2 regions of the Cellulosimicrobium sp. SH8 genome follow, and region 1 is predicted to be linked to the other one. Evidence: riboswitches for the same ligand, from Rfam matches in the RefSeq annotation. Region 1 holds a riboswitch; the other holds the start of a gene.

What was found. A riboswitch is a leader RNA that binds a small molecule or an ion and turns the genes downstream of it on or off. The one in region 1 is predicted to bind S-adenosylmethionine.
Region 2: another riboswitch for S-adenosylmethionine. It lies ahead of NF338_RS01140 (methylenetetrahydrofolate reductase); the one in region 1 lies ahead of NF338_RS03475 (ABC transporter substrate-binding protein).

Annotation. Positions count from the first base shown of each region.
Region 1 is NZ_JAMXMH010000002.1:164,390-168,593, forward strand. Features, by position in the region: gene NF338_RS03470 (ABC transporter permease) at 1-610, opposite strand, end outside; gene NF338_RS03475 (ABC transporter substrate-binding protein) at 685-2,313, opposite strand; SAM riboswitch class IV at 2,418-2,531, opposite strand; gene NF338_RS03480 (LLM class flavin-dependent oxidoreductase) at 2,705-3,802, opposite strand; gene NF338_RS03485 (LLM class flavin-dependent oxidoreductase) at 3,953-4,204, opposite strand, start outside.
Region 2 is NZ_JAMXMH010000001.1:258,602-262,805, reverse strand. Features, by position in the region: gene NF338_RS01155 (hypothetical protein) at 1-156, shown strand, start outside; gene NF338_RS01150 (cation acetate symporter) at 153-1,676, shown strand; gene NF338_RS01145 (hypothetical protein) at 1,746-2,009, opposite strand; SAM riboswitch class I at 2,158-2,260, shown strand; gene NF338_RS01140 (methylenetetrahydrofolate reductase) at 2,424-3,419, shown strand; gene metE (5-methyltetrahydropteroyltriglutamate--homocysteine S-methyltransferase) at 3,452-4,204, shown strand, end outside.

The DNA of each region.
Region 1 (4,204 bases):
TCCCCCGCAGGCTCCGCGCGAGCACCTGGGCGAGCGCGGCGCTCGCCGGCACGGCGAGCGTGATCGCCGGCAGCACGAGGCTGATCGCGCCCTCGTTGCCGATCGCGGGGAACACCGGGAGCTGGAAGGAGAACCACTGCAGGAGCAGCAGGCCCAGCCAGAACGGCGGCAGGGCGACGCCGAGCGGCGGGAGCGACGCGAGCGCGTGGCGCAGCCAGGCCGCGCGCGGGAACGTGCTCGCGATCGCGATGCCTGCGCCCGCCACGACGGCGAGGACGAGCGCCGCGGCCGTGAGCCGGAGCGTCTCGGGGAGCGCCTGGAGCACGAGCTGGGTCGCGGGCGCGCCCGACGAGTACGACGTGCCGAAGTCGAGGCGCAGCGCGTGCCACAGCGCGTCGGCGTACTGCACGAGCACGGGCCGGTCGAGGCCGTACTGCGCGCGCAGCGCGTCGAGCAGCGCGGGGTCCACCTGGTCCGCCTCGCCCCCGCCGCTCGCCATGAGCGCGGCCGGGTCGCTGGGCAGCAGGTAGAGGACGAAGAACGAGATCGTGAACGCCGCCCAGAGCACGAACAGCCCCTGCCCGGCGCGACGCAGGACGTACCGGCCCATGGGTCGGTCCTCCTTCCGTGGGGAGACGGTCCGCCTGCCCGACGCCGCGACGTCGGGCAGGCGGACCCGTCGGGTCAGCCCTGGGTGACCCAGGCGTCGTAGAAGTCGAGGCGCGACGACGCCTCGAACGTCAGGCCGTGGACCGTGTCGGCCGCCGCGATGGTCGTCGAGAGCTCGTAGACCGGGATCGCGTGCCCCTTCTGCACCAGCAGGCGCGACGCCTCCGTGACGAGCTCCTGGCGCTCGGCCGGGTCGGTCGCCGCGGCCGACGCGTCGAGCAGGTCGTCGACCTCCTCCGCGTCGCGCTGGTTGATGTTGCGCGCGTTGGCCGAGAAGATCGTCCGCAGCACGTCCGGGTCGGAGCGCGTGAGGTTGTAGTAGTCGAAGTCGAAGTCGCCGCTCTCCTTGATCGCCTGCGACTCCGCGACGGTCACGTGCTGGAGCTGGAGGTCCACGCCGATCTGCGCGAGCTGCTGCTGGACCAGCTCGAGCGGCTCCGGCACCTGCCAGAACGTCACCGTCGTCGAGAGCTTCTGGCCGTCCTTCTCACGGACGCCGTCGGCGCCCTCGACCCAGCCCGCGTCGTCGAGGATCTTCTTCGCGCCCTCCGGGTCGTAGGCGAGCTCGTCCGCGATGCTCTCGTAGAGGGGCGTCGAGTGGGACAGGACGCCGGTGGCCGGCTCGTCCTGCGCGCTGAGCACGGTGTCGGCGATCTGCTCGCGGTCGATGCCCTTGAGGATCGCCGTCCGCACGGCCTCGTCGCCCGCGAGCGGGCTCGACTCGTTGGGGAACAGGTTGAACACGACGCCCGGGTTGGCGCGGTACTCGAGCCAGAACCCGTTGCCGTCGAACTGCGGGAGGTCGACGGTCGAGATCGCGGCGGTGGCGTCGATCTGGCCGGAGACCAGGCTGCCGCTGCGCACGCTCGCCTCGGGGATGACCTTGAACGTCACCGTGTCGAGGTAGGCCTCGCCCTGGTGGTCGTTCGCCTCCGAGCCCCACGCGTAGCCCGCGACCTTCTCGAGCACGATCTCCTGGTCCTGCGTGTAGGACTTCACGGAGAACGGGCCGGAGCCGACGAACTTGCCGGCGCAACGGTCCTCGACGCTCAGGTCGGCCGACGACGGCGCGAGCAGGCCGAGCGAGAACGTGGACGTCGCCTGGAGGAACTGGGCGCTCGGCGCCGCGAAGTCGACCGTGAGGGTCTGCGGGTCCGTGACCGTCGTGCCCTCGTAGCCGACGAGGTACTGCGACCCGAGCGACGCCGTCGCACCGAGGGCGACGATCGCGTCGAAGTTGGTCTTGACCGACTCGGCGTCGATCGGCGTGCCGTCGGCGTAGGTCGCGTCGTCGCGCAGGTGGAAGGTGTAGCTCGACGCGTCGTCGTTCACCTCCCAGCTCTCCGCGAGCCACGGCAGGATCTCGCCCGACTCCGGGTCCTGCGCCGTGAGCGACGCGACGGTCTGGCGGGCCGCGGCGATGGCGTCGTTGTTGCCGACCTGCTGCGGGTCGATGCAGTGCGAGTCGACCGTGATCGCGAAGGTCAGGTCGCCGCCCGCCACGGGCTCGCCGGACGGGCTCGGCGACCCGTCGCCGTCGGACGCGCCGGAGCCGCCGCCCGCGCACGCGCTGAGCAGGAGGCCCGTCGCGGCGGCCGCCGCGGCGACGGTCAGGGACCGGCGTCGGTGAGGTGTGGGGATCATGTCGTGCTGCTCTCCTCGTGTGCCGGCTGAGGACCGGCGGTCGTCCGGCGCCGGTGGTCGTCCGCGCCGGGCCGAGGGCCGGTGCGGCGGGGGAACCCACCGGGGTGCCGTGCTTACCGCGCGGCGGGAGCCACGCGGTCAGGTCGTTCCCGGAGCACCCCGTCACGTCGAAGGGTTGCTGGTCAGCGAGCCGGGCCTGGGTGCTGACGCTCGTCACCTGGGAGCAGGAAAGACAATCCCGACCGGTTGAGTCAAGTTTCGAGACGACCGTCCCGCCTGCCGGACGGATGTTTCCCGCAACGGCGCCTCCCCACTCGCTGTGGGCATGAAATGGGCCCGGTCCCGCCGCGGGAACCGGGCCCATTTCCCGCCCACAACCGGTGGGCCCGCGTCAGGAAGCGGTGAAGCCCGCCGCGCGGCGGGCGTCGGCCGGGCCCCACAGGTCGGTCTTCACCTCGGCCTTCACGACGGGGACCACCTCCTCCGCGAACCGGCGCAGGACGTCCTCCTGCTGCGTGGCGGGGATCAGGTGGTTCACCGAGACGGACTGGAGGTCGTGCCCGTAGGAGGCGTGGTAGTCGAGGATCTTCTCCGCCACGCGCTCGGGTGAGCCGACGAGCGCGGGCCCGCGCTCGACGGCGTCCTCGACCGTCCGGAAGCTCGGCGCCTTCCCCACGGCGTCCGGTCCGTAGCCGCGACGCGCCGCCGCGGCGACCTGGCCCTCGTAGATCGGGCGGTACTGCTCGATCGCCTCCTCCGTCGTGTCCGCGAGGAACAGCCCGCCCGAGCCCGACCCCACGAACCCGTACGCCGGGTCGTGCCCGTGCGCCGCGTACTGCTCGCGGTAGCGGTCGATGAGCACCTGGTAGTTCTCGCGCGGCTGGAGCGCGTTGGCGCTCACGATCGGGTCCCCGTACCGCGCCGCGAGATCCACCGCGAACTGCGACGTCGCCGACCCGTGCCAGATGCGGAACGGCCCCGCGAACGGACGCGGCAGCGTCGTCGCGTGCTCCAGCGCGTGCCGGTGCCGCCCGGTCCAGCTCACGTCCTCCTCGGACAGCAGCAGCCGCAGGAGCTCGTAGTTCTCCTGGAGGTACTCGTACTGCTTGTCGATGTCCAGCCCCAGCAGCGGGTACTGGAGCACCTCGTTGCCCTTGCCGATGACGATCTCCAGCCGCCCCCGGCTGAGCTGGTCCACCGTCGCGAGGTCCTCGGCGACGCGGATCGGGTCGAGCAGCGAGAGCACCGTCACGCCGGTGCTCAGGAGGATGCGCGACGTCCGCGCCGCGACCGCCCCGAGGATCACCGTCGGTGCCGACGACAGCACCTCCCCCGCGTGCCGCTCCCCCACCGCGAACGAGTCGAACCCGAGCTCCTCCGCCAGCACCGCCGTCTCCACGACCCGGTTCAACCGGTCGGACGGCGCGACCGCCTCCCCGGTCACCGGATGGGGCGGGTTGAACACGATGTCGAGTACCTGGAACCGCACGGTCCTGCTCCTTGCTGTCGTCGTTCGTGGTCGGGCCGGGCGGGCGCGCCACCGAGATCGGCAGCGCCGGTCGAGGTCGGCACGTGCACGTGCCGATCTCGGCCGGGGCTGCCGACCTCGTCCTTCTCTGCCGATCTCGGTCGCGGACCGTCAGGCCGCGGCGGCCTCCGCGGTCGCGGCGTCGCGCTTCGCGACCTCCTCGCGGACGATCGGGATGACGTAGCGGCCGAAGTCGATCGCGTCGTCGAGCAGGTCGTAGCCGCGGGCGGAGATGACGCGGACGCCGAGGTCGTAGTACGCGAGGAGGGCCTCCGCGACCTGCTCGGGCGTGCCGACGAGCGCGTTGGAGTTGCCGGCGCCGCCGGTGGCCTTGGCCGTCGCGGTCCACAGGGCGGTGTCGAA
Region 2 (4,204 bases), on a different contig from region 1:
TACGGCTTCTACCCGGTGATCGTCGCGTTCGCGGTCGTGTTCGCCGTCGCGGCGGCGCGCAACGAGCGCCGGTACCGCGCGCTCGCCGAGGGATCGGTCGGGGCCACCGAGGCCGGCCCGGCGGAGGCAGGACCCGACGACGGCGGCGTCCCGTGAGCGCGTTGCCCCTCGTCGCGATCGGGCTGCTCCTGCTCGCGACCGGGCTCATCGGGTTCTACGGCCTGCGCATCTCGCGCACCACGAGCGACTTCTTCGTCGCGTCGCGCACGGTCCGGCCGGTGTGGAACGCGTCGGCGATCAGCGGCGAGTACCTGTCCGCGGGCACGTTCCTCGGCCTCTCGGGGCTCGTGCTGCTCTCCGGCGCCGAGGCGTTCTGGTTCCCCGTCGGGTACGCGGCCGGGTACCTGCTCGTCCTGCTGTTCGTCGCGGGCCCGCTCCGCCGCAGCGGTGCGTACACGATCCCCGACTTCGTCCACGCCCGGCTCGACTCCGTCGTCGCGCGCCGCGTCACCAGCGTGCTCGTGCTCGTCATCGGGTGGCTGTACGTCGTGCCGCAGCTCCACGGCGCGGCGCTCGTCATCACGAGCGCCGCGCCCGTCCCGCCGTGGGTCGGGTCGGTCGGGATCGCGGTCGTCGTGAGCGCGGTCGTCGCGGCGGGCGGCATGCGCTCCATCACGTTCGTCCAGGCGTTCCAGTTCTGGGTCAAGCTCACGGCGCTCGCGCTGCCCCTCGTGTTCGTCCTCATGGCGCTCGGCGGGGCGTTCGAGCCTGGCGGCGCGATCGTCACGTTCGACCCCGCCGCCGTGTTCCCGCACGACGCCGGTCCCGGCGGCCTCGACGCCTACGCGACGGTGTCGCTCCTGCTCGCGCTGCTGCTCGGCACGACCGGCCTGCCGCACGTCCTCGTGCGCTTCTACACGTCGCCCGACGGCGGCTCCGCGCGCCGCACGACCGTCGTCGTGCTCGTCATGATCAGCGTGTTCTACATGGTGTCCAGCACGCTCGGGCTCGTCGCGCGGGTCGTCGCGCCCGACCTCGCGGCGCCCGGCGTCGCCGACACCGTGGTCCTCACCCTGCCGACCCGCCTCGTGCCCGGCCTCGGCGGCGAGCTGCTCGCCGCGCTCGTCGTCGCCGGGGCGTTCGCCGCGTTCCTCGGCACGTCGTCGGGGCTGGTCGTGGCGCTCGCCGGCGTCGTGAGCCAGGACCTGTTCGGCGGGACCGTGCGGTCGTTCCGCTGGTCCGCGGTCGCGTGCACGCTCATCCCGCTCGCGTTCGCGCTCGTCACCATCCCGCAGGGCCTCGTGACGAGCGTCGGGACGGTGTTCGTGTTCGCCGCCTCCGCGCTGTCGCCCGTGATCCTGCTCGGCGTGTGGTGGCGCCGCCTCACCGCGCGCGGCGCGGTGGCGGGGATGGTCGTGGGGTCCGTCCTGTGCGCGACGGCGCTGCTCGCCTCGTCCGCGCTCGTCGCCGCGGGCTACGGGACGGGCTCGTCCGGCACGACGGCGGACGGCGTCCCCGGCGTCGTGCGCGCCCTGCTCGCCCAGCCCGCGGCCTGGACCATCCCCCTCGCGACCGCGACCGTCGTCGTCGTGTCGCTCCTCGACCGCCACGGCCCGCCCCTGCGCACCGACCGGTTCCTCCGGCGTCTGCACGTCCCGGAGCTCCGCCGCCGCTGACGACGGCGTGGGGCCTGAAAGCTGTCGCGGAGAAGGCGTGAGATCTGCAGCGCAGGAGCCCTGACCCGGTCAGATCCAGCGCGCGCCGATCTCGTCGTGGAGCTGCTGCGTCTTCTGCACGCGCAGGACGCCGTCCTCGACCGCGGCCTCCAGCCCGACCTCCCGCGCGATCGCGACGATCGCGTCGCGCTGCTCCGGGTGGTCGTCGGCGTCGCCGCCGTCCCACAGCTCGAGCCACCGGTCGGTGGGGTCGTCGCTGCCGCAGTCGGCCCACACCCGGCAGATCCGGTCGAGCTCGTCCTGCGTCATCGGGCGGGTCGGGGTGGCGTACACGGCTGGGCTCCTGGGCTCGGTGTCGGTCGGAGGGGCGCGCCTCACCCTAGACGGGGGCCATCGCTCGGGGGTCGTGCCGACACGCGCTCCGTGCGTCTCACCTGGCGGGCGCGCTCGACCGCATGTCGGATGGGTCGTAGGATCGTGGCAACCATCCAGAGCGGTCGAGAGTCCTGGCTCGACGACACCGCAGCAACCCGCCGACGGAAGCCTCCCGAGGACAAAGGTGCTAACGCCAGGGTCGATGGAGCGACTAATGGTCTCAGAGGCATCCTTCGCGCACCGTCCGGGCAGCCCGTGCCCGACGGCGGTCGCGCACGCACGCACCCCGGACGAGGCGACGTCGTGAGCGTCGCGGACGCCGTCGGGCAGGCCCACGGCGGGGCGGCACGGCCGACGGTCTCGTTCGAGCTCATGCCCCCGCGCCGCCCGGACGCGGCGCCGAAGTTCTGGGAGACGGCACGGCGACTCGTCGCGACGCACCCCGACTTCGTCTCCGTGACGTACGGCGCCGCCGGGACCGACCGCGCGACCGCGCGCCAGGTCGTCGGCCGTCTGCTCCAGGGCACGCCGGTCCTGCCGATCGCGCACCTCACGTGCGTGGGGGCGTCGCGCGAGGACGTCGAGGAGGTCATCTCCGACTTCCTCGACGAGGGCGTGCGGAGCTTCCTCGCGCTGCGGGGCGACCCGCCGCGCGACCAGCCGGACTGGCAGCCCGCGCCCGACGGCGTGCGGTCGTCGACCGAGCTCGTCGCGCTGCTCCGCGAGGTCGAGGCGTCGCGCTGCGCGGCCGACCCGGCCGCGGCGCTGCGCGGCGCGGCGCGCCCGTTGACGATCGCCGTCGCGACGTTCTGCGACGGCAACCCCGCCGCCGGCACGACGCGCACGCAGGAGGTGCGCCGCCTGTGGCAGAAGCAGCAGGCCGGCGCGAGCTTCGCGATCACGCAGCTGTTCTACGACGCGTCGTCGTACACCGACTTCGTCGCCGAGGCCCGCGCGGCCGGCGTGACGATCCCCATCCTCGCCGGGCTGCTGCCCACGACGGAGCCCGCGCGGCTCCGCCGCGTCGAGGAGCTCACGGGCGTGCGCGCGCCCCAGCACCTGCTGGACGCGCTCGACGCCCTGCCCGACCCGGAGGCGCAGCACGCCTACGGGATCGCGTACTCGGTCGACCTCGCGCAGCGCGTCCTCGACGCGGGTGCGCCCGGTCTGCACGTGTACACGTTCAACAAGCACCGCGCCGCTCTTGACCTGCTCGAGGGTGTCCACCTCGGCGGCGGGTCGGCCGGGACGGGAGGCAGCGCCAGCGCTGCCGCCGCCCCGCTCGTCCCGGACCTGGCCAGCGGGCCGTGGGTCACCGGCACCTCCCTGCCCACGACGAGCGCCGCCACGCACGGCACGCCCGTCTGACCGGTCCTCCGGACCAGCAAGAGGTTTCGATCATGGCCACTTCCGTACCCTCCCCTACCCAGATTCAGGCCGCTTCGCGAGCCGATCTCCCTGTCGGTATCGTCCTCGGCTACCCCCGCATCGGGCGTCGCCGCGAGCTCAAGAAGGCCGTCGAGGCGTTCTGGGCCGGGCGCACGAGCGCCGACGAGCTCGAGGCCACGGCCCGCGAGCTGCGCCTCGCGACCGTGCGCCGGCTCGTCGAACTCGGCCTCGGTGCCGACGACGCGTCGGTCCCCGGCTCGTTCTCCTTCTACGACCAGGTGCTCGACGTCGCCGCCTCCCTCGGGGCGGTCCCGTCGCGGTTCGCGTCGCTCCTCGGCACCGGCCAGGACGGCACCGGTCGCCTCGACCTCGCGGGCTACTTCACCGTCGCGCGCGGCCAGGGCGACGACGCCCCGCTCGAGATGACCAAGTGGTTCGACACGAACTACCACTACCTCGTGCCCGAGATCGGCCCGGACACCCCGATCCGGTTCGTCGACGACCGCGTCGTGCGCGAGTTCGTCGAGGCGAAGGAGGCGGGCGTCGTGACGCGGCCCGTCGTCGTCGGGCCGGTGACGTTCCTCGCGCTCTCCAAGGCCGCCGACGACGCCCCCGCGGGCTACTCGCCGCTCGACCGCCTGGACGACGTCGTCGCCGCCTACGCCGACCTGCTGCGCGCGCTCGCCGCGGCCGGCGCCCCGTGGGTCCAGCTCGACGAGCCGATCCTCGTCACCGACTCGGTCGACGTGCCGTTCACGGAGCTC